DNA from 3 places in the Streptomyces sp. NPDC005070 genome. Region 3 is predicted to be linked to each of the others. Evidence: riboswitches for the same ligand, from Rfam matches in the RefSeq annotation. Region 3 holds a riboswitch; each other region holds the start of a gene.
The links. Region 3 has a riboswitch for S-adenosylmethionine ahead of ACWEBX_RS13760 (aminotransferase class V-fold PLP-dependent enzyme). Riboswitches for the same ligand answer to the same signal wherever they lie in the genome.
Positions count from the first base shown of each region.

Region 1: linked by a shared signal. The riboswitch ahead of ACWEBX_RS11060 (putative leader peptide) and the one ahead of ACWEBX_RS13760 (aminotransferase class V-fold PLP-dependent enzyme) in region 3 are both predicted to bind S-adenosylmethionine.
Region 2: linked by a shared signal. The riboswitch ahead of thrC (threonine synthase) and the one ahead of ACWEBX_RS13760 (aminotransferase class V-fold PLP-dependent enzyme) in region 3 are both predicted to bind S-adenosylmethionine.

Region 1 is NZ_JBSFZS010000023.1:73,574-78,518, forward strand. It holds gene ACWEBX_RS11045 (amino acid ABC transporter ATP-binding protein) at 1-204, opposite strand, end outside; gene ACWEBX_RS11050 (amino acid ABC transporter permease) at 303-1,307, opposite strand; gene ACWEBX_RS11055 (hypothetical protein) at 1,657-1,791, opposite strand; SAM riboswitch class IV at 1,949-2,093, shown strand; gene ACWEBX_RS11060 (putative leader peptide) at 2,073-2,195, shown strand; gene ACWEBX_RS11065 (cell envelope biogenesis protein OmpA) at 2,307-3,098, shown strand; gene ACWEBX_RS11070 (hypothetical protein) at 3,246-3,518, opposite strand; gene ACWEBX_RS11075 (acyltransferase family protein) at 3,891-4,945, shown strand, end outside.
Region 2 is NZ_JBSFZS010000259.1:216-5,160, reverse strand. It holds gene ACWEBX_RS37110 (alpha,alpha-trehalose-phosphate synthase (UDP-forming)) at 1-1,406, opposite strand, end outside; gene ACWEBX_RS37105 (glucosyl-3-phosphoglycerate synthase) at 1,485-2,429, opposite strand; SAM riboswitch class I at 2,635-2,791, shown strand; gene thrC (threonine synthase) at 2,809-4,107, shown strand; gene ACWEBX_RS37095 (MoaD/ThiS family protein) at 4,104-4,379, shown strand; gene ACWEBX_RS37090 (cold-shock protein) at 4,821-4,945, shown strand, end outside.
Region 3 is NZ_JBSFZS010000032.1:55,604-69,352, reverse strand. It holds gene ACWEBX_RS13780 (NYN domain-containing protein) at 1-1,080, opposite strand, end outside; gene ACWEBX_RS13775 (hypothetical protein) at 1,117-1,356, opposite strand; gene ACWEBX_RS13770 (rhomboid family intramembrane serine protease) at 1,509-2,264, shown strand; gene ACWEBX_RS13765 (Lrp/AsnC family transcriptional regulator) at 2,306-2,587, shown strand; gene ACWEBX_RS13760 (aminotransferase class V-fold PLP-dependent enzyme) at 2,627-3,988, opposite strand; SAM riboswitch class IV at 4,176-4,292, opposite strand; gene trpD (anthranilate phosphoribosyltransferase) at 4,378-5,442, opposite strand; gene qcrB (cytochrome bc1 complex cytochrome b subunit) at 5,618-7,258, opposite strand; gene qcrA (cytochrome bc1 complex Rieske iron-sulfur subunit) at 7,255-8,331, opposite strand; gene qcrC (cytochrome bc1 complex diheme cytochrome c subunit) at 8,328-9,137, opposite strand; gene ctaE (aa3-type cytochrome oxidase subunit III) at 9,202-9,822, opposite strand; gene ACWEBX_RS13730 (hypothetical protein) at 10,024-10,425, shown strand; gene ACWEBX_RS13725 (Ig-like domain-containing protein) at 10,510-11,781, opposite strand; gene ACWEBX_RS13720 (cytochrome c oxidase subunit 4) at 11,912-12,310, opposite strand; gene ctaD (aa3-type cytochrome oxidase subunit I) at 12,307-13,749, opposite strand, start outside.

The DNA of each region.
Region 1 (4,945 bases), on a different contig from region 3:
GAGCTCGCCGTTCAGGCTGACGTGACCGATCTCGGGCTTCTCCAGGTGGTTGATCACCCGGAGGAGCGTGGACTTGCCGGAGCCGGACGGACCGAGGACGACCGTCACCTCGCCAGGTCGCACGGTCAACTCCACGCCGTCCAGAACCCGTTGAGCCCCGTACCACTTGTGCACGTCGTGCACCTCGACGGCGGCGGGCTCCACCCGCAGCGCGTCGGCGATCTCGGCGGCCGGAGCCGCGTCCGCCACCTCAACGGCCGGAGCCGTCCGTGTCCTCACGGTCGTCAGATGCGTCTCGCCGCTCATATCGCCGTCTCCCTCCGGAACCGGGCCCGCACGTCGCGCAGACCGTTCCGCGCCTTCTGCAACGGAGTCGGCGGCAGGGTGCGCAGGGCGCCCCGTGAGTAGTGCCGCTCAACGTAGAACTGGATGACGGACACGACGCTGGTGAGGATCAGGTACCAGGCGGTGGCGACGAGGAGCAGCGGCACGATGTCGCCGGGGTAGGTGCTGCCCATGCTCTGCACGGAACCGAAGAGGTCCAGCAGGGACACGTAGAAGACCAGCGAGGTGCCCTTGATCAGACCGATCAACTGGTTCACGTAGTTGGGGGTGATGGAGCGCAGCGCCTGCGGGAAGACGATCTTCGCGAACTGGTAGCGCTTCGGCAGACCGAGGGCGGAAGCCGCCTCGTGCTGGCCCTGGTCGACGGAGAGGATGCCGCCACGCACCACTTCGGAGGCGTAGGCCGCCTCGTTCAGGCTCAGTCCGACGACGGCGACGGCCATGTCCGTCGCCAGGCGGGACTCGTCGAAGGTGAAGAAGGCCGGCCCGAACGGCACTCCGACGCTCAACGTCTGGTACAGCGCGCTGAAGTTGTAGAGGAAGAGCAGAACCACGATCAGCGGCACCGACCGGAACAGCCAGGTGTAGACCCAGCTCACCGCGCGCAGCACCGGGCTCCGGGAGAGTCTGGCCAGGGCCAGCAGGATGCCGCCGAGCAGCCCCAGGAGCGCACTGTAGAAGGCGACTTCGAGGGTGATGAGCAGGCCGTCGAGAATGGTCGGGCGCAGGAACCAGTACCGGAAGCGATCCCACTGGTAGAAGGGGTTGGTCACCAGTCCGTGGGCGATCTGGGCGACGAGCACGAGCACGACGGCCGTGACGATCCAGCGTCCGGGTCGCCGGAGCGGAAGGACCCGCTGGGCCGCCGGTCGTTCGGACGCGACGGGGACATCGTTGCGAGGGATCGCCTCGGCGGGCGGTGCTGATCCGAAGGACACAGCGGCGCCGGGAGGTTGGCTCATGGAGAACTCCAGCGGATTCGGACACCCCGGACCACGGGGCGGCGGCGCACCGCCGAGCGGGACGGCTCGGTACACGGCGATGCGCGGGCCCCTGCGGGACGAGGGCCGGACGGGGAAAGGGCGTTTCGCGACAGCGGTGGTCGCCGAGGGCTCGGTGGAGCCGGTCGGCGCGTGGTCGTCAAAGACCTGGCGTCACCCTCGGCTCGTGATCGCCGATGGCTCGGAGGAACCGTCGGTTCGTGATCGCGAGGGATGCGGACGAGCCCTCAGTTCGTGATCGCCGACGACGTGAACGCCGATGCCCCGGAGGAGCCGCGCGTTCGTGGTGGGCGAGGAATCGGAGAGACTGTCAGCCTTGGCTGAGGGAGCGACAGATGCCCGTACACAGGGCGCTGTTGACGCGCAGCAGGTCCACGGAGCGGTCGGCGCAGAGCACATTGCGGCCGAGGCGCCGCCATGCGGCCGTCCCGTCAGCTCCGTGCATCGCCGTCACCATTTCTTCTCCGGCCGAAAAGGCATCCTGTGGTGCGCCGCAGGTTAGGCCTGTCCGGAAAACAATGTCAATGCGGGTGACCACCAGGTGAGACCGTGCGTACGGCCTTCTTGACGGCGCAACGGGGCGCATCGAGACTGGCATGGACGGTCACGATTGTCAGCGCCACGGTACGGGTACACCCCGCTCCAGTGGTCATCGGCCCCGGCCCGCTGACAGGCAACCCTTCCACCGCGACGGGGTGCCCCGGGTGACGACCGGGTCCCGCCGGCGTGGCGGGGCAAGCGTGGTCTCGCGTCTCGCGAGCCCTGAGCCAGGACCGGTGGGAATTGCCCAAGAGCGGTTTGACGAGGCGTCTGCACATCGACCTCCTGCGCGTCTCCAGCGCTTACTGATCCGCGGCCGGTCCGTTCGATCCGGACCGGCGCGACGAGCGCAGTCAATCCGCATCCGGCCGCCGGTGCCCACAAAGCGGCGGTGGCTTCCGCCTTCCCCCAGGGAGAGTCATGCCCGAGACAGCTTCGCGCACGTCCAGCACTGCCAACTCACGCCCCTGTGACCAGTTTTCGCTCCCCTCTGCCCTTCGGCTCAAGCCGACGTCGACCCCGTCCGCGCTCCCCCACCGCGTCGACAGCCGCATCGGCGTCGGTCTCGCCGGCGGCTTCTACCCCGCTCCGCACCGCTACGAGCTGTATCTGTCGCGGAGTTGTCCGTTCTCGCTGCGTATCGCCATCACGCTCGGACTGCTCGGACTGCGGGACTCGGTCGCCACCACACTCCTGGCGGACCCCGCGCGGACACCCGACGCCTTCGCCTCACTGCGCCGCGCCTACGAGGCCACCGAGCATCACTTCGACGGGCCGCTCACGGCGCCCGCCCTGTGCGACCGGTGGAGCGGACGCATCGTCAGCAACCACCCGCCCGCCATCCTCCGCGATCTCGCCGGGCTGCTCTCCGGTCACACCACGACGTGCCCCTCCACGCTCCGTCCTCCGTCCCTGGCCGCCGACATCGAAGCCCTCCGCGATCTGCTGGACCGCGATGTCACCCCGTCCGCCGCGCCTTCGAGGCTCGCGGGGGCCTTGGACCTGTTGGACTGCCAACTCGTAGGACGCGCCTACGTGTTGGGCGACTTCCTCACGGCGGCGGACGTGGACGTGTGGACGGCGCTCATCGGTCTCGGCCGGTCCCGCGCCCTCGGCTCGCGCCCCCGGCTCCTGGACTACGTACGCCGTCTCGGTGATCACTCGGCGTTCCGGCAGGCGCACGACGTGGTGCCGCTCGGGGCGGAGGTCTGACGCTTCCGGCGGAAGCGTGTGTGCCGGGCAGGTGGGTGGTTCCTCGCGCGAACGGCATTCGCCGTTCCGCGGCCACCGGCCCGGCGTCCGGACCGGTCACTCGCCGGGACCCGACACTCGCGCGGACCGGTCACCCGCCCGGACCCGTCACTCGCGCGGAACCAGCAGGATGCTGACACCGTTCACCGTGGAGTTCCACCGCCGGCCCTGCTCCAGGACCTCGCGCCCCTGACCCAGAATCCGGTCCTGGAGCACCAGCGCCGAATCACGCAGTTCCTCCCACGGCTCGGTCGTCTCGAAGACCCGCCGGGACCGCTCCACGGAGCCGACCAGAGAGCGGCAGGCCGCTTCCACGTCGGGGACGTTCTGGCCGGCCGATCCGACGCCCTCGAGCGACCACGTCATCCACAGGTGGCCCATGCCATCACTCTGTCCCATCCCCGGAAACGACGCATTCCCGGCGCGGAGCGCTGGATGACGACGAAGAGCTCCGGCAGGCCGTGAGGCGTCGACCCGCGCGCAGGCGATCCAGGCGAAAGTAAGCAATCCTGGCAAAAGCCGACTCATCAGGGCGTGTCCCGCGCCGCGTCGCCGGGTGTCCGCACTTCCATGTGGATTCCACGGCCCCGCGAACAGAACTCCGGCGAGCCGCCGGACCGGGCCGCCCCGCTCGCCGTGCCCGCTTCAATGCCGGTCCGGCGCGGCCGACACCCACAGGACCCGGTCCAGGCAGGCGCCTCCATGAAACCCGCACCTCCCGTTCTCCGGCCGCTTCCGCGGCGGCCTTCACCGGTGTCGCGTCCACCAGCGTCCGGCGGATCCGCCGGGTCCCCGCGGCTGGGCCGGCTGGACGCCCTGCGGGGGATCGCCGCGCTGCTCGTGGCGGTCGACCATTCCTCGTACTCCTTCATGACGGAGTTCCGGAAGCAGGTGATGCCCCAGATCGACATCGGCCGGTACGGCGTCATGCTGTTCTTCCTGGTGAGCGGTTACGTCATTCCCGCCTCGCTCGAGCGGCGGGGCTGCGTGAGGAGCTTCTGGATCGGGCGGGCCCACCGCATCTACCCGCTGTGGGCCATGGTGGTGGGCTCAGCCCTGGCGCTGAACCTGGTCGGCGTCGCACATCTCGGCACTCGCTTCGAGGGGCGGAATCCCCTCACGGTCGCCGTCGCGCACACCACCCTGCTTCAGGAACTGCTGGGGACGCCGAGTGTCGTCCTCGTCCTGTGGACACTGTCGTACGAGCTGGCGTTCTACCTGCTGGTCGTCGCCCTGTTCACGGTCCGGCTCCACCGGCGCTCCGCGACCGTCTCGGTGGCCCTGGGAGCGCTGGCCGCCGTGAGCGCGACCGCGGCGTTCGTGCCACCGGCGTCCGCGCTGACCTCCGCGGTCGGCGCGGGACCGCTCGTCGCGCTCGCCTCCACGGCGCTGGTGTTCGCCGTCCTCTGCGGGAGTTCCGGGAGGTCCGGACTGCGGGTGCCGGGGGCCGTGGCGGGAGGCGTGCTCGCGCTGGTACTGGTCTCCTTCAACGGCACCGTTCCGCTCTGGGAAGGCCTGGTGATCCTGGCCGTGATGTTCCTCGGCACCGCCGTCCAGCGGGCGGAGAGCGGGGAGAGCACCTGGCCGCGCGCGGCCCGCACCGCCGCCGTGGTGGTGATCTGCGCCGTGGGGAGCGCGTACGCGTACGGCGGCACCGCTTCCTTCGTACGGCGCGGCTGGATCACGGCCTTCCTGCTGGCCGTGCTCACCTTCGGCGTGGCCCTCGCGCTGCGCCGCCGGAGGATTCCCCGCGCGCTGACCTGGCTGGGGACGGTCAGCTACTCGCTGTACCTGGTTCATCCGGTCCT
Region 2 (4,945 bases), on a different contig from region 3:
GTGGCCGCGGCGGCCAGGCGTTTGGTGCGCTCCGCCCGTTCGCCCGGCTGCATGCCGAGTGCCTCGTGCAGCGCCCGCGCCGTCCCGGTCACGTCGTACGGGTTCACGGAGATCGCGTCCTCGCCCAGTTCCTCGTACGCCCCGGCCTCCCGGGACAGCACCAGCGCGCAGCCCTCGTCGGAGACGACCGGGATCTCCTTGGCGACGAGGTTCATGCCGTCCCTGATGGGGTTGACGAGGGCGACGTCGGCGAGCCGGTAGGCGGCGAGCGAGCGCGCGAAGTCGTCCTTCACGTGCAGCACCACCGGGGTCCAGCCGGGCGTTCCGTACCGCTCGTTGATCTCGTCGGCGAGCCGCTGCACCTCGGCCGTGTAGTCCCGGTACACCGCGAGGTCCTGCCGTGACGGATAGGCGAACGCCACGTGGACGACCCGCTCGCGCCACTCGGGACGGTCGTCGAGGAGCTGCCGGTACGCCAGCAGTCCCCGCACGATGTTCTTGGACAGCTCGGTCCGGTCGACGCGCACGATCGTCCTGCGGTCCGCGCCGATCTCCTCGCGCAGCGCCGCCATCCGTTCCCCGACGTCCGCGCGGTGTGAGCGCTCGCGCAGGAACTCGGCGTCCGCGCCGAGGCCGTGCACGCCGACGCGGGTCTCGCGCACCGGCGGCAGGGCGCCCTCCAGGTGCTCGATCGTCCGGGGGGCGCCGCCCGAGGTCCCGGTGGCGCGGTAGCGGCCGGGTTCGGTCCCCTCCGCGCAGCGCATGAAGGCGGTGGCCCACCGCCAGGTCAGGAAGGCCACCCGGTCCGCGCCGAGCATGCCCGCCATCAGCTCCGCGCGGATGTCGTCGGGGAGCATCCGGAAGTAGTCCTCGGGCGCCCACGGAGTGTGGGAGAAGTGACCGATGCGCAGGTCGGGGCGCAGCTCGCGGAGCATCCCGGGCACCAGGCACAGGTGGTAGTCCTGGACCAGCACGGCCGCGCCGTCGGCCGCCTCCTCGGCCAGTGCCTCGGCGAAGGCGCGGTTGTAGGTCCGGTACGACTCCCACCGGCGCCGGAACTCCGCGTCGAAGACCGGCTCCAGCGGGGTCTGGTAGAGCAGGTGGTGCACGAACCACAGCACGGAGTTGGCGATGCCGTTGTACGCGTCGGCGTGCGTGGCGGCGTCGATGGCCAGCATGCGTACGCCGTCCTCGTGGACTCCGCGCCGGACGGCCTCCCGGTCGCCGTCGCCGAGGGCGGAGCAGATCCAGAGGGCACCCGCGTCCGGCCCGATCGCCGAGAGTCCCGAGACGAGACCGCCGCCGCCGCGTCTGGCGTGCAGCGAGTCGTCCTCCCGTACCTCGTAGGTGACCGGGCCGCGGTTGGAGGCGACCAGAATCCTGTGGGCACCGTGCGTTGAAGCCATGCCTCGAAACCTAGCCCCGTCTCGAAACGCTCAAACGCGCCCTTCGGCCGTATGCGATCGGCGGCCGTCGGCGCCGGACTACGCGGCTTTGCGCGTCTGGTACTCGGAGATTTCGCTCATCGGCGGCCTTTCCTCCGTGTCCACGGAGTACGTGCGCGGCCGGAAACCGTCGCGGTCCCGCTCGAACTGGGTGAGGGCGGGGCGGATCAGGTGCCCGCGCGCCAGCCGGAGCTGCGCGGTGCGGTAGATCGCGGCGGCCATGCGGCCGAGCGCCTGGCCGTCCTGGTGGCGGTGCTTGCGCACCCCGACGTCGACCTGGGCGAGGGCGTCCAGTCCCACCAGGTGCAGGGAGTCGACGAGCATGCCCAGTTCGACGCCGTAGCCGACCGGGAAGGGGAGCTGTTCGAGCAGCGAGCGGCGGGCCGCGTACTCGCCGCCGAGCGGCTGGACGAAGCCCGCGAGCTGCGGCCAGTGCATGTTCAGGAGCGGGCGGGCCATCAGCTCGGTGACCCGGCCGCCCTGCCCGCCGCCGCCGGCCAGCGGGCGGTCGTACATGGCCTTGACCAGGTCGACGCCGGGTTCGGTGAGCAGCGGGCCCACGATCCCGGAGACGAAGTCGGACGAGAACTCCTTGAGGTCCGCGTCGATGAAGCAGACGATGTCCCCGCTCGTCACGAGCAGCGACCGCCACAGCACCTCGCCCTTGCCGGGCACGGCCGGGATCCGCGGGAGGATGTCGTCGCGGTGCACGACACGCGCGCCAGCGGCGGCGGCGACCGCGGCGGTGCGGTCGGTCGAGCCGGAGTCGACGACGACGATCTCGTCGACGAGGGGCACCTGCTGCATCAGGTCGTGGCGGATGATCGCGACGATCTCTCCGACCGTCTCCTCCTCGTTGAGCGCGGGCAGCACGACACTCACCGTCGACCCGGTGACGCGCTTGGCTGCCATGATCCTGTGGAGCGGGCGGTCGGTCGCGGACCAGGAGCGTGTGCTCAGCCAGCTTTCGACTTCTCTCAGCACCGTCTGCGGCTCCTCACTGTCTGATCACACGCTCTCATCGGCGTGCCCGCTGCGGCCAGCGGCAGATCGATTGCCGTCGTCTCGCGGTTCGGACGACTATCTCAACTGTCCTGGCCTTCGGTTACAGTCTTGAACAACGCGCATGACCATCGCATGTCCTGGATCGTCGGCGCGTATCGTGTTCAACAGTTCAACAATCAAATACCGCTCATCCAGAGGGGCAGAGGGATACGGCCCGATGAAGCCCCGGCAACCCTCCAGCCGGTCTCGTACCGATCGATGTCGATCGCGTCGCGAGGCTCCCGGCTAGGGAAGGTGCCAAATCCGTCTCACGGCGAAGTGCGCCGTGAGGAAGATGAGGAGAAAGGGCCTCGCCTCCATGGCTGCGCAGACAGTTGCAAGCACCACGAACTCCGCCGACGCGGTGGACCTCGGACCGGCCGCGGCGCTTTCCTGCCGCGAGTGCGGACACCGCGTCCCGCTCGGCCCGGTCTTCGCCTGCGAGGAGTGTTTCGGCCCGCTGGAGATCGCCTACGACTTCTCGGCCTACGACACCGAGGAACTCCGCAAGCGCATCGAAGCGGGACCCGCGAACATCTGGCGTTACGCGCCGCTGCTGCCCGTCCCCGCGGACGTGGCGGACAAGCCGAACATCAACCCCGGCTGGACCAAGCTCGTCCAGGCCGACAACCTCGCCCGCGAGCTCGGCGTCGACGCCGGAAAGCTCTTCGTCAAGGACGACTCCGGCAACCCGACGCACTCCTTCAAGGACCGCGTCGTCGCCCAGGCCATCGAAGCGGCCCGCGCCTTCGGATTCACCACCCTCTCCTGCTCCTCCACCGGCAACCTCGCCGGAGCGGTGGGCGCCGCGGCGGCCCGCGCAGGCTTCCGCTCCTGTGTGTTCATCCCGCACGACCTGGAGCAGGGCAAGGTCGTCATGGCCGCGGTCTACGGCGGCGAGCTCGTCGGCATCGAGGGCAACTACGACGACGTGAACCGTTTCTGCTCCGAGCTGATCGGCGACCCGGCCGGCGAGGGCTGGGGCTTCGTCAACGTCAACCTGCGGCCCTACTACGCCGAGGGCTCCAAGACCCTGGCGTACGAGATCTGCGAGCAGCTCGGCTGGAGGCTCCCCGACCAGCTCGTCGTGCCGATCGCCTCCGGCTCCCAACTCACGAAGATCGACAAGGGACTCCAGGAGCTGATCAAGCTCGGGCTCGTCGAGGACAAGCCGTACAAGATCTTCGGCGCCCAGGCCGAGGGCTGCTCCCCGGTGTCCGTCGCCTACAAGGCCGGCCACGACGTCGTACGGCCGCAGAAGCCGGACACGATCGCCAAGTCGCTCGCGATCGGCAACCCGGCGGACGGTCCGTACGTGCTCGACATCGCCCGGCGCACCGGCGGCGCGGTGGAGGACGTGAACGACGAGCAGATCGTCGACGCGATCAAGCTGCTCGCGCGCACCGAGGGCATCTTCGCGGAGACGGCGGGCGGTGTGACCGTCGGTGTCACCCGCAAGCTCATCGAGAACGGTCTCCTGGACCCGGCCCTCACGACGGTCGTGCTGAACACCGGCGACGGCCTCAAGACCCTGGACGCCGTGGCCTCCGACACCGGGCTGACCGCGACCATCCGCCCGAACCTCGACTCCTTCCGAGAGGCTGGCCTCGCATCATGAGCGTCAACGTCCGCATCCCCACCATCCTGCGCACCTACACCGGTGGCGCCGCCGAGGTGACGGCCGAGGGCGCGACCCTCGCCGAGGTCATCGGCGACCTGGAGAAGAACCACACGGGCATCGCCGCGCGCGTCCTGGACGACCAGGGCAAGCTGCGCCGCTTCGTCAACGTGTACGTCAACGACGACGACGTGCGCTTCGAGCAGGGCCTGGAGACGGCGACTCCGGACGGCGTGGGCGTCTCGATCATTCCGGCTGTCGCCGGAGGCTGATCGTTACCCTCGGTAATGCCGAACACATTGCGTTCACATAATTGCCCCCTCCGTAAGACAAGCGGAGGGGGCAATTCTGTAGGGTTGAACGCGCTAGAGTTGGGGAAGTCGCTCCAATTTTGATGTTGGTTTCATGCCGGACGCATATGAGTGACCGTTCGGCGGGCGACAAGAAGTAGCCAAAATGGCTCACCTTTTTGGGCATTTTATGGCATTTACGGGGCCCGACTTGCCCTGAATCCTTGCGCATTCTCCGCATATCATTGATCGGCCATGCCCAGAATTCTCGTCCGATTGACCTGTTGCAGAGGGCAGTTGGACAGATACATTCAGCCGCGGTCGACGCGTTCCGGCGCACACCCCCAACCGTTGGGGGGTGAGGTCTGACCCGGATCCGCGAAGTGTGGATCTGTGCAAGGGCCAGTAATAGGGGAGTTAGGCATGGCTCAGGGCACCGTCAAGTGGTTCAACGCGGAGAAGGGGTACGGCTTCATCGCGGTCGACGGTGGTGCGGACGTCTTCGTGCACTACAGCGCGATTCAGATGGACGGCTACCGCACCCTTGA
Region 3 (13,749 bases):
GGCGAGCTGCGAGAGCTGTCCGAGCAGCCGCAGCCGCTGCTTCTCCAGCGGCATCTGGGGATAGCCGGTCTTGGTGACGTTGTAGCCGTCGACGACCAGATGCGCCTGGGGCAGCGCGAGCAACTGGTCCAGGATCGCGGGGTCGTTCTCGGACAGCGCGCGGGTGGCGATGTCCTTCGGGGTCATCCGCCCCGGTTCGACCGCCTCGACCGTCTCCGCGGGCCGCACGGAGACGGGAGGCAACGCCAGTTCCCGGCGCAGCCCCTGGGCCGCCTCCAGGACCGTGTCGAGCAGCAGCCGCACCCGCATGTCCTCGACGCTGCGCCCCTCGCGGGCCGCCTTGCGGGTGGCCTCCAGGGCCGCCTCGGCCTCCGAGAGCCGCGCCTTGAGGCGCCGCGTCTCGCTCTCGGCCGCGGACACCTGTGCCTGGCTCTCCGCCTTCGCGCCGTCCGTCTCGGCCTGGAGCTTGCGCAGGGCCGCCTCACCGCGCTTGACGTCACTGAGGGCCCCGCGCAGCTTGCGGTGAAGCGATTCCGCTTCCTTCCTGGCCGACTCCAGTTCCGTACGCAGCCGTTCGGTCTCGGCGCGGGTCTGCCCGCGGGCCTCCGCGAGGTCCGCGCGCAGCCGGTCCAGTTCGGCGCGGCTCTCCTCGCCGGCGCGCTCGGCGTCCGCCCGCAGGGCCTCCTCGCCCGCGGCGGTCACGAGCTTCACCCAGCCGGCCGGGCGCACGACATAGGCCGCGGCCGCCACGTCCAGCGGATCCGCGGCCGGGGGCGGCGCGCCCGAGTCGAGAGCGCCGACGAGCTCGGACTGGGTCTCTCTGAGCTTCTCGGCGATGCGCTGTCTGAACAGCGGGTCCGTCTCCAGCGCCGCCGCCATCGCGTTACCGGCGAACTTGACGCGGCGATTGGGGGCGAACCGGGCGTACTGCCTCAATTGCGCGGGCAGTTCGGACACCGTCAGCCCGCCGAAGCCGTCCGAGACGATCTGCACGACCCGACGGCGCACGCCGTCGGGCAGCGGACGGTCGAGCACCTCGGCGGTGCCGTCGTCCGGCTCCCCGCCTGTGGTCTCCACCATCCGTTTCACCCCAATATCCGTGCGGGCCCCGCTCCGTCAGGAGCCGGCGCCCGGCCTGTCCACGAGTTCGACCTGATCCACCGCGTTGCACCAACGGCACCGCACCGCCTCGATGGTCTCACTGACCACCTCGCGCTCCTCGACCTTCGGCTCACCGGCCAGGTCCAGGTGCACATACTCGACGACCTTCGACGAGCGAGTCACGTCGAAACGCGTGAGGTTGCCACAGAGGGTGCAGCGCCAGCGGGTCTTGGCATCGGGCAGGGGAACCGTCATAGGGCAGCCGCTTTCCTTCTAGTGTCCGTCCGGCGCGGTTTTCCCGGCGCTTTGGCTCGTAACCCTACGGCCTGGCGGGTACTCGACGCTCGGCTGTCCACGGCGGCGAGGCGGTCTGTGCGCATCGGCGTGGTTACGTCATGCTCTGCACCATGATCGGCAATTGGAGTGCGACGGTCGGCGGGGCGCTGCGGGGCCGGTCCGCGCCGGTGACGTACGGACTGATCGTCCTGTGCTGTCTGATCTTCGTGATCGGTCCCGCCTCGGGGCTCGATCCCGCGTACGGCACCGGGGACGAGCTGCTGGTCGCGCAGCGGGCGTATTTCCGCCGCTGGGGCGTCGTGCCGGCCGCCCTGTTCGACGGGGCGCCGGGCGAGGCGCTCACACCGGCGACCGCCCTGTTCATCCACGGAAGCTGGCTCCATCTCCTGGGCAACATGCTCTTCTTCTACGTCTTCGGGCTCATGACCGAGGAACGCATGGGCCATCTGGAGTTCGCCCTCTTCTACCTGGGCTGCGGGTATCTGGCCCTGCTCGGGTACGCCGCCGCCAACGCGACCTCGCAGCAGTCCCTGGTCGGGGCCTCCGGGGCGATCTCCGCGGTACTCGGCGCGTTCCTCTACCTTTTTCCCAAGGCCCGGGTGACCAGTCTCTTCCCGTTCCTGTTCTTCCTGCCGCTGAGGTTCCCGGCCTGGGTGGTGCTGCCGTTCTGGTTCTCCCTGCAGTGGCTGGCGGCGGGCCGCAGCAGCTCGGGTCCCGGGGTCGCCTATCTGGCCCACCTCGTGGGCTTCTCCCTGGGTTTCGTCTACGCGTGGGCCCGCTTCCGGCGCCGCCCGGCCGTCGTGCCCGTCCGGAGGGTCCTGCCGGGGCCCCCGGTGGAGCGGCCGGGTCCCGTGGACCGCGAGTAGGGTGAGATCCCCAGCAGCGGCCCCTAGGGAGAGAACCAGCCGTGATCACCGCGATCGTCCTCATCAAGACCAGCGTGGACCGCATCCCCGAGATCGCCGAGTCGATCGCGTCGCTGGAGAGCGTCAGCGAGGTCTTCTCCGTCACCGGCACCTACGACCTGATCGCCATGGTCCGGGTCCAGGCCCACGACGACCTGGCGGACGTGATCCCCGGCAAGATCAGCAAGATCCCGGGCGTCGAGGCGACGGACACGCACGTGGCGTTCCGTACGTACTCCCAGCACGACCTGGAGGCGGCGTTCGCGATCGGTCTCGACTCCTGACCGACGCGGCGCCGCCTCCGGGCGGAGCTGCCGTGGGCGTCAGACCGCCGGGACGCAGCGGCCGTCCTCGGTGCGGTACTGCCAGCGCGCGCCGTCCCTGACGAGCTCGCGCACCGCGCGGACGAACCGCTCGACGTGCTCGTCGGGGGTGCCGGCCCCGAAGCTGACGCGGATGGCGTTGAGGGACTTCTCGCCGGGGGCGGCCTCGGGGGCTCCGCACTCACCCGCGGTCTCCGGGTCGCTGCCGAGGAGTGTGCGGACGAGCGGGTGGGCGCAGAAGAGGCCGTCGCGCACTCCGATGCCGTACTCGGCGGAGAGCGCGGCCGCGAAGTGCGAGCTGTTCCAGCCCTCGACGACGAAGGAGATGACGCCGACCCGCGGGGCGTCGTCACCGAAGAGGGAGAGGACGCGGACCTCGGGGACCTCGGCGAGGCCCTCGCGGACGGTGCGGATCAGGTGCCGCTCGCGGGCGAGCAGGTTGTCGAAGCCCTCGTCGGTGAGCGCCTTGCAGGCCGACGCGATCGAGTAGGCGCCGATGACGTTCGGCGAGCCGGCCTCGTGGCGGGCGGCGCTGTCGTGCCACTCCACGTCCACGCCGCCGTCCGCGCGCCGGGTGACCTTGCGGCTGGCCCCGCCGCCCGCGAGGTAGGGGTCGGCCTCGCGCAGCCAGTCGGAGCGGCCCGCGAGGACGCCGGAGCCGAAGGGCGCGTACAGCTTGTGCCCGGAGAACGCGACCCAGTCGACGTCGAGGTCCTGGACCGACACCGGGTGGTGCGGGGCGAGCTGCGCCGCGTCGAGGACGATGCGGGCGCCGTGGGCGTGCGCGGCGGCGGCCAGCTCCCGCACCGGCCACAGCTCCCCGGTGACGTTCGATGCGCCGGTGACGCAGACCAGGGCCGGCCCGTAAGGGTCGCGGGCGGCGAGGGCGCACTCCAGGGTCTCGACGGCCTCGGCGGGGGTGCGCGGGGCGTTCAGGTAGGTCACCCGGGCGTCACGCCAGGGCAGCAGCGAGGCGTGGTGCTCGGTCTCGAAGACGAAGACCTGGCAGCCGGCCGGGAGCGCCGCGGCGAGCAGGTTGAGCGAGTCGGTGGTGGAGCGGGTGAAGACCACCTGGTCGGCGGCGCGGCAGTCGAGGAACTCCGCGACGGTCCTGCGGGCGTTCTCGAAGAGGTCGGTGGAGAGCTGCGAGAGGTAGCCGGCGCCCCGGTGGACGCTGCCGTAGTACGGCGCGTACGCGGCCACGTCGTCCCACACCCGCTGGAGGGCGGGCGCGCTGGCGGCGTAGTCGAGCGCCGCGTAGGTCACCTCGCCGCCGGTGACGAGCGGGACGGTGACATCCCGGCCGAGAACGGACAGAGGGGCACAAACGGTCCGGTCGGTGGCAACGGTGGAAGCAGACATGGCGAGCTCCTGTGAGAGGCAGGCGGAATCACCGCGCGAGCCGGCCGCCGGAGGACGGCGCTCAGCGCGGGAGAAGGGTGAAAGGCGTGTGCGGAGGCGGGGCTCGGCGCCCTAACGCATTCGCTTGCTCACAGAAGGCTCCCTCGAACGACCAGGACCCCTGGTTGTCCGCCCGGAGAGCGGGAGGGGTCCGCGCTTGCCGTAGGCCTCGCTGCCTACGACCTGGTCTTCACCCGGGGCACCCCGCCACGGACGGAGGGTTGCCGGACAGCCGGCCGGGGCCTGATGGCTGTCACTCATGACCTGGTACAGCATCTTGCCAGAGGATCTTCCCCACGCAAGACGCGGTCCACGATCCGGACCGCGTCTCGCGTGGGATCCCGGGTGGATCAGGCGTTGCTGGCGGCCACCCAGCGCTCCAGGGTGCGCTTGGCGGCGCCGGAGTCGATGGCCTCGGCGGCCTTCTCCATTCCGGCGCGGAGTTGCTCGGCGAGCGGCGCGCCGGTCGGCGACAGGGCCACCAGGGCGGCCGCCGAGTTCAGCAGGACCGCGTCCCGTACGGGCCCCTTCTCGCCGTCCAGGAGGCGCCGGGCGACCTCCGCGTTGTACGAGGCGTCGGCGCCGCGCAGGGCCTCCACGGGGACGATGTCGAGCCCGACGTCGCGGGGGTCGAAGCGCTCCTCGGTGACCTTGCCGTCGCGGACCACCCAGACGTGGGAGCCCGCGGTGGTGGTCAGCTCGTCGAGGCCGTCGTCGCCGCGGAAGACGAGCGAGGAGTTGCCGCGCTCGGCGAACACGCCCGCCACGATCGGCGCCATCCTGGGATCGGCGACGCCGACCGCCTGGGCCTTCACCCGCGCCGGGTTGGTCAGCGGTCCGAGCACGTTGAAGGTGGTCCGGATGCCCAACTGGCCGCGGGCCGCCGCCACATGACGCAGCGCCGGGTGGAACTTGACCGCGAAGCAGAAGGTGATCCCGGCCTCCTCGGCCACCGCGGCGACCCGGCTCACCGGCAGTTGGAGATTGACGCCGAGCTTCTCCAGGACGTCCGACGCCCCGGACGCGGAGGACGCCGCCCGGTTGCCGTGCTTGACGACCTTGGCGCCGGTGCCGGCCACCACGATCGAGGACATCGTGGAGATGTTGACGGTCTTCGCGCCGTCGCCGCCCGTTCCGACGATGTCGACGGTGTGTCCGGGCACCTCGATCACGTTGGCGTGCTCGTACATCGCGCGGACGAGTCCGGCGATCTCCTGGACGGTCTCGCCCTTGGCCCGCAGGGCCACCACGAACCCGGCGATCTGCGCGTCGGTCGCCTCGCCGCGCATGATGCGGTCCATGGCCCAGGCGGTGTCGTCCGCGCTCTGGTCGCGGCCTTCGAGCAGTCCGTTCAGTACCGCGGGCCAGGAACGGCCCGCCGCGGTGTCGCCTCCAGCGGGGTTCACAGCGCTCATGGTCGCTCCTGGGTTCGTGGGTCACGCGGTCGCGGGTGACACGGTCATGGGTGACGCGGGGTGGATCGCCCCGCACCACCGGGTGAGTCCACCCTATCCAGCCCGGAGACGGCGAAGAGCCCCGTCCATTGCGTGGACGGGGCTCCTGCCGTGGCGAACAGCCGGGGATCAGGGATCAGTGGTGGCCGTGGCCGCTCGCGATCTCCTTGTACTCCTCGACGGTGGGCTTGGGGATCTGGCCTTCGTCCCCGTAGAAGCCCTCGCTCATCTTGGCGCGCAGCTTCTGCGTGCCCGAGACCTTGCGCTCGACACCGTTCTCGTCGACCGTCGGGCCGATCTCGGCCGGCTTGTACTGCTCGTGCGCGGTGAGCGTGTGCAGCGCGTCCTGGCTGAGCGGCTCGTGCACCTCGATGAACTCACCGTGCGGCAGCCGCTTGATGATGCCCGACTCGCGGCCGTGCAGCACCTTGTCCCGGTCCCGGCGCTGGAGGCCGAGGCAGACCCGCTTGGTGGCGATGAAGGTGAGCACCGGCACGACGAAGAAGGCGATGCGCACGAACCAGGTGATCGAGTTGATCGCCAGGTGGAAGTGCGTGGCCCAGATGTCGTTGCCGCCGCCGACGAGCAGGACGAAGTACCAGCTGATCCAGGCGGCACCGAACGCGGTCCGGGTCGGGACGTTGCGCGGGCGGTCCAGGATGTGGTGCTCGCGCTTGTCGCCGGTGACCCAGGACTCGATGAACGGGTAGACCGCGATCGCGACCAGGACCAGCGGGAAGATCACCAGCGGGATGAACACACCCAGGACGAGCGTGTGACCCCAGAGGTTGATCTCCCAGCCCGGCATGACACGGATCAGGCCTTCGGAGAAGCCCATGTACCAGTCGGGCTGGGCGCCCGTGGACACCATGTCCGGACGGTACGGACCCATCGTCCAGATCGGGTTGATCGAGGCGATCGCCGAGATGGCCGCGATGACACCGAAGACCAGGAAGAAGAAGCCTCCGGCCTTGGCCATGTAGACCGGCAGCAGCGGCATGCCGACGACGTTGTTGTTCGTCTTGCCGGGGCCCGCGAACTGCGTGTGCTTGTGGTAGAAGACCAGGATCAGGTGGCCGACGACCAGGCCGAGCATGATGCCCGGCAGCAGCAGCACGTGCACCGAGTAGAAGCGGGCCACGAAGTCGCCGCCCGGGAACTCGCCGCCGAACAGGAAGAACGACAGGTACGTGCCCACGATCGGCACGGACAGGACCGCGCCTTCCATGAAGCGGACACCGGTGCCGGAGAGCAGGTCGTCCGGGAGCGAGTAACCGGTGAAGCCGGTGAACATGCCGAGGACGAACAGCAGGAATCCGAAGACCCAGTTGACCTCACGCGGCTTGCGGAACGCACCCGTGAAGAACACGCGCATCATGTGCACGAACATGCCGGCGAGGAAGATCAGCGCGGCCCAGTGGTGGATCTGACGGATCAGCAGACCACCGCGCACATCGAAGGAGATGTGCATGGTCGAGTTGAACGCCTCGGACATCAACTGGCCCTGCAGCGGGACGTAGCTGCCGTGGTACGCCACCTCGTTCATCGACGGGTGGAAGAACAGGGTCAGGTACACACCCGTGAGGATGATGATGATGAAGCTGTAGAGGCAGACCTCACCCAACATGAACGACCAGTGGTCGGGGAAGATCTTGCGCATGTTGGACTTGGCCAGGGAGTAGATCCCGAGACGGCCGTCGGCCCAGTCGGCGACCCGCTCACCGGCGGGTGCCTTCTCGCGCGAGGGGCGCGAGTCGGAGGTGGTGGTAGTGCTCATCCGCGCTCCCAGAATGCAGGACCGACGGGCTCCTTGAAGTCGCTGAGCGCTTCGAGGTAGCCCTCAGCGTTCACGCCGATCTGCAGCTGCGGCAGGGCGTGACCCGCCGGGCCGAAGATGACCCGGGCACCGTCGGAGAGGTCGAAGGTGGACTGGTGGCACGGGCACAGCGCGTGGTGCGTCTGCTGCTCGTACAGGGAGATCGGACAGCCGACGTGGGTGCAGATCTTCGAGTACGCCACGATGCCCTGGTAGGACCACTCGAGTTCCTGCTTGTCCTTGATGTCCTCCGGCTGGAGCCGGATGATCATCAGGGCCGCCTTGGCGATCTGCTTCTGGAAGTCCTCGTCGTGCTCCTCCAGGCCCTCGGGCTTGGCGAAGGTGAGCGAACCGACGGCCAGGTCCGAGGGACGCAGCGGCTCGTTCGTGTTCATGTTGACGAGGAGCTTGCCCTTGGACCACAGCGTGTGGCGCAGCTTCGTGCCGGGCAGCGGGCCGAGGTCGCGCAGCAGCATGACACCGGAGAGCGGGAACAGGGCCAGCGCGCCGAACATCGTGTTGCGGATCAGCTTGCGGCGGCCGAGCGCGGACTCCCTGGCGCCGTCCTTGAAGTCGGCCAGGACCTTGGCCTTGACCGCGGGCTCCGCCTCGATCGGGTGACGCTCGTCGGCGATCTCCATGTCGGACATCAGGGTGCGGGCCCAGTGGACCGCGCCCGCGCCGATCGAGAACAGCGCCACACCGAGACACATGCCCAGCGCGAAGTTCAGCGCGCCGATGTGCCCGAGCGGGAACACGAAGATCGACTTGTCGTTCGGGATCGCCACGTACGCGGCGATGAAGCCGACGGTGGCCACCATCGACAGCACGAACAGCAGGGCGACCAGACGCTCGGACCGCCGGGCGGCCCGCTCGTCGATGTCCTGGATGCGGTGCTCGTGGGGCGGCAGCCCCGGGTCCGCGAACGGGTTCTGCTCGTCCGCGACGGCTACCGCACCATGACCGTGACCGGCGTGGTCGTCGGAGGCCCGCACAGCGGGCACGTTCTCTTCTGGAATGTCTTGGCTACTCATGACTTCTTGGCCTTTGCGGTCCGAGCGGCGACCCAGACGGCGACGGCGACCAGGGTTCCGAGACCGAAGACCCAGCCGAACAGGCCCTCGCTGACCGGCCCGAGGCCGCCCAGCTCAAGACCGCCCGGGCTCTCGGTGTCGTCACCGTTGACCGCGTCGAGGTACGCGATGATGTCCTGCTTGTTCTTCCCCGTCAGCGTGGTGTCGGGGAAGGACGGCATGTTCTGCGGGCCCGTCTGCATGGCCTCGTAGATGTGCTTCGGGTCGACACCCTCCAGGCTCGGCGCGAACTTGCCGTGCGTCAGCGCGCCGCCCTTGCCGGTGAAGTTGTGGCACTGAGCGCAGTTGGTACGGAAGAGTTCACCGCCCTTGGCGATGTCCGCGCCCTCGGGGCTGACCTGGTTCTTGGTCGGGATCGCGGGGCCGGCGCCGAGCGAGGCGATGTAGGCCGCGAGCTGGTCGATCTCGGCCTGCGTGTAGATGACCTTCTTCTTCGGGATCTGAGCGCCCGGCTGCTGGGCCGGCATACGGCCGGTGCCGACCTGGAAGTCGACCGCCGCGGCGCCCACACCCACCAGGCTCGGACCGTCGGAACTGCCCTGACCGCCGGCTCCGTGGCAGCTTGCGCAGCCCACGGAGTACAGCTTCTGGCCCTCGGTGATACCGAGGGACTGGGCGGTTTCGTCGGCCTGTGCCTTGCCCGCGGGTGCGAACGCGGCGTACAGCCCCCCGGTGGCCGCCAGCGCGAGGAGTAGGACGACGACCGCCGCCAGCGGATGGCGTCGTCGTGCGGAGAGCTTTTTCACGGATTACCCCGGTGTCAGGATCTTCTGCGTCGGTGCTTCTGGATGTTTCGGGCGGTGGGCCCGATTACTTGATCAGGTAGATCGTGGCGAAAAGGCCGATCCAGACGACATCGACGAAGTGCCAGTAGTAGGACACGACGATGGCGGCGGTCGCCTGCTCGTGAGTGAATCTCCGAGCCGCGTAGGTGCGACCGAGGACCAGCAGGAAGGCGATGAGTCCGCCCGTCACATGCAGTCCGTGGAAGCCGGTGGTCAGGTAGAACACCGAGCCGTAGGGGTCGGAGGAGAGCGAGAGCCCGTCCTTCTTGACCAGTTCGGTGTACTCGAAGACCTGACCGCCGATGAAGATCGCACCCATGATGAAGGTGACGATGAACCACATCCGGAGCTTCTTCACGTCCCCGCGCTCGGCGGCGAAGACGCCGAGCTGGCAGGTCAGGGAGGAGAGCACCAGGATCGTGGTGTTCGTCGCCGAGAACGGAAGGTTCAGGCTGGACGCCATTTCCTTCCAGTGATCCGGCCCGGTCACCGATCGCAGGGTGAAGTACATCGCGAAGAGGGCCGCGAAGAACATCAGCTCGGAACTCAGCCAGATGATGGTTCCGACGCTGGTGAGGTTCGGCCGATTGACCGACGGGTGCGCGTGCCCGGTTTCTACTGTCGTTGCTGTCGCCACGACCGACATTATGTCGGTCGCTTATCCCGCCCTCACGCCGGGGGGTGCCGTTCGGGGTGTTGACCGGGTGTGTCCAGCCCGGATGGACCATCGAAGCCGTGTCCGAACCGGTGCTGACGAGGTGTTCAAGGGAGTAGCATCCGCGCATCGGGCGGGGACGATCAGCCCGACCGCACGATGTCCGTACGACGCTGACGTCTCGGAGGAAGAATGCAGCCGACCGCCACGGTGCTGGTCTACAGCGACAACTCCAACACCCGCGCGCAGGTGCGGCTCGCCACCGGGCGCAGGCCCGCCCCGGACGCTCCCCTCGTCGAGTTCGTCGAGTGCGCGACACCGGCCGCCGTCATCAGGGAGCTCGACAAGGGCGGCATCGACGTCTGTGTCCTGGACGGCGAGGCGGTGCCGATGGGCGGCATGGGGGTGTGCCGGCAGATCAAGGACGAGATCTTCAACTGCCCGCCCGCGCTGGTGCTCATCGGACGCCCGCAGGACGCCTGGCTGGCCACCTGGAGCCGTGCCGACGCCGCGGTGACCCTGCCGGTCGACCCGGTGGAGTTCGCCGCCTCACTGGCCTCCCTGCTGCGTCGCAGGAATCTTCTGAGCGCCTGAGCTACACGCGCCCCGCCAGGGCCTGTCCGCACCCTCCCGTCGTCCGTACGGCGGAAGATCGGCGGACAGGCCCGGGGCGCGCACTCACACGCTCTCGGGGCGCAGTCTGGCGCGCTGGGCGAGGCTGGGGGCGTCGGGGGAACCGGCCACCAGCGCGCTGCCCTCGCGCCAGTTCTTCCAGTCGAGGTTCCAGTCGCCGAAGCCGTTGCCGAAGGCGTCCATCGTCTTGCCGTCGGAGTTGACGACCTTGACGATGTCGCCCTCGTTGAACGTGTTGAAGAACCACTCGGCGTTCGCGGTGCTCATGCCGGTGCAGCCGTGGCTGACGTTCGCGTACCCCTGGGAGCCGGTCGACCAGGGCGCGGCGTGGACGTACTCACCGCTCCAGGTGACCCGGGTCGCGTAGCGCACCTCCAGGTCGTAGGAGTCCGAACTGCCCTCGGCTATGCCGATGCTGGTACCGCGCATCCGTACGAGGGACTCCTTGCCGAGCACGACCTTGACGCCGTTGCGGGTGTCGAAGCCGGGCTTGCCCGTGGTGACGGGGATCTCCTTGATGTCCTGGCCGTTGCGGTAGACGGTCATGGAGTGGGTGGCGGCGTCGGTCAGGGCGACCATGCTGTCGCCCGTGGTGATCTTCACCGTCTTGGCGTCGCCGCCCCACAGGCGTTCGCCGATCCTGACGCCGGCGAGGTTGCTGTGGGCCGTGATGCCGGCGTGGGCGGGCCAGTACTCCTTGGGGCGGTAGTGCAGCGTCTTGTCGTCCACCCAGTGCCAGGCGCCGTCCACCGCGGGGGTGGAGTCGACCCGGAGGGCGCGTTCGACGATCGTGCGGGCCGCCTTGTCCTTGACGGGGGCGCTGAGTTCGGCGGTTATCGGCTGGCCGACGCCGTATCTGCCCGTCTTGGGCCCGAACTCGACGTTCAGCAGCGCCTTCGTCTTCGGCGTACTGGTGTCGAAGCCGATGACCTTGCGGCCGGGGGCGCCGTCCTCGTCCTCGGTGCTGACGCGCACCGTGTAGTGAGCGCCCGCGGCGAGGGGTGAGGTGCTGTGCCATCGGCTGCCGTCGGCGGCCAGCTCGCCGGCGACGTAGCGCCCCGACCCGTCCGTGGCGGTCACGTCGGTGATGCGCCCCTCGTCACTCTCGGAGGTGATTTCCAGGGGCTTGTCGGGGTCGACCTTGGTCTGCTTCTTGCTGTCCTCGGAGAGGCCCTTGAACGAGATCTGTCCCGCCGCGTCGTACGGCTTCGCCGAGAGCGGGTGGTCGTCGGAGCCGCAGGCGGCTGCGCCGGCGCCGAGGGCGACCACCAGCGCGGTGCAGCTGACGACCGTGCGGATGCGCGGTGAGTGGTTCATGAGTCCACGCTATGGACGCCCGTCAAGCACGGCGCGCCGGGTGAGCCGAGCGAGGGACACAAGTCGCGGCAAACGAGGGAGCCCGGACTCTCCTGACGGAGTGTCCGGGCTCCCGGGCGTTCAGCGCGTGCTACTGGGTGCGGTTCTCACCGTGGTAGTACTCGAAGACCCAGCCCCACAGGCCGAGCATGATCAGCGGTGCCGAGAAGTACAGCAGCCACCAGCCGAAGACGACGCCCAGGAAGGCGAGCGCGCCACCGGTGCCGAGCGCGAGCGGCTGCCAGCTGTGCGGGCTGAAGAAGCCCACCTCGCCGGCCTCGTCCGCGACGTCGGCCTCCTTGTCGTCCTGCGCCATGGCGTCGACCCGCCGGGCCGTGAAGGCCAGGTAGTAGCCGATCATCATGCTCAGGCCGAAGCCCATGAAGAGGGCCGTGGTGCCGGCCGGCTCCTTGGACCAGACGCCGTAGACGATCCCCATGATGAGGATGAACAGCGCCAGCCAGATGAACATCTTGCCTTGGACCTTCACTTGCCGGCCTCCTTTCCGCCAGGAAGGGCCGACGAACCGTGACCGGCGTTCTCGAGCTGGTCGAGAGCGGCGATCTCCGGGTGGTGCAGGTCGAACGCCGGGGATTCACTGCGGATCCGCGGCAGGGTGAGGAAGTTGTGCCGCGGCGGCGGGCAGGAGGTCGCCCACTCGAGCGAACGGCCGTAACCCCACGGGTCGTCGACCTCGACCTTCTTGCCGTACTTGGCGGTCTTCCACACGTTGTAGAGGAACGGCAGGATCGACAGGCCGAGCAGGAACGAGCTGATCGTCGAGACCGTGTTCAGCGCGGTGAAGCCGTCGGCCGCGAGGTAGTCCGCGTAACGACGCGGCATGCCCTCGGCACCCAGCCAGTGCTGCACCAGGAACGTGCCGTGGAAGCCCACGAACAGCGTCCAGAAGGTGACCTTGCCGAGACGCTCGTCGAGCATCTTGCCCGTCATCTTCGGCCACCAGAAGTGGAAGCCGGAGAACATCGCGAACACCACGGTGCCGAACACGACGTAGTGGAAGTGCGCCACCACGAAGTAGGAGTCGGACACATGGAAGTCCATCGGCGGCGAGGCCAGGATGACGCCGGTCAGACCACCGAAGGTGAAGGTGATGAGGAAGCCGACGGCCCAGAGCATCGGTGTCTCGAAGGACAGCGAGCCCTTCCACATCGTTCCGATCCAGTTGAAGAACTTCACGCCGGTCGGTACGGCGATGAGGAACGTCATGAAGGAGAAGAACGGGAGGAGGACGCCCCCGGTGACGTACATGTGGTGCGCCCACACGGTCACGGAGAGACCCGCGATCGCGATGGTCGCGCCGATCAGGCCCATGTAACCGAACATCGGCTTGCGCGAGAACACCGGGATGACTTCGGAGATGATGCCGAAGAACGGCAACGCGATGATGTACACCTCTGGATGGCCGAAGAACCAGAAGAGGTGTTGCCAGAGCAAGGCTCCGCCGTTTGTCGCGTCGAAGACGTGCGCTCCGAATTTTCGGTCCGCCTCCAGGGCGAACAGCGCCGCGGCGAGGACGGGGAAGGCCAGCAGCACCAGAACCGCGGTGAGCAGGACGTTCCACACGAAGATCGGCATACGGAACATCGTCATGCCGGGAGCGCGCATGCAGATGATCGTGGTGATGAAGTTGACCGCGCCGAGGATGGTGCCGAAGCCGGAGAAGGCCAGACCCATGATCCACATGTCGGCGCCGATGCCCGGCGAGCGGACCGCGTCCGACAGCGGACTGTAGGCGAACCAGCCGAAGTCGGCCGCGCCCTGCGGGGTGAGGAAGCCACCGACCGCGATCGTCGAACCGAAGAGGTACAGCCAGTAGGCGAACATGTTCAGCCGCGGGAACGCCACGTCGGGCGCGCCGATCTGCAGCGGCATGATCCAGTTCGTGAAACCGGCGAACAGCGGCGTCGC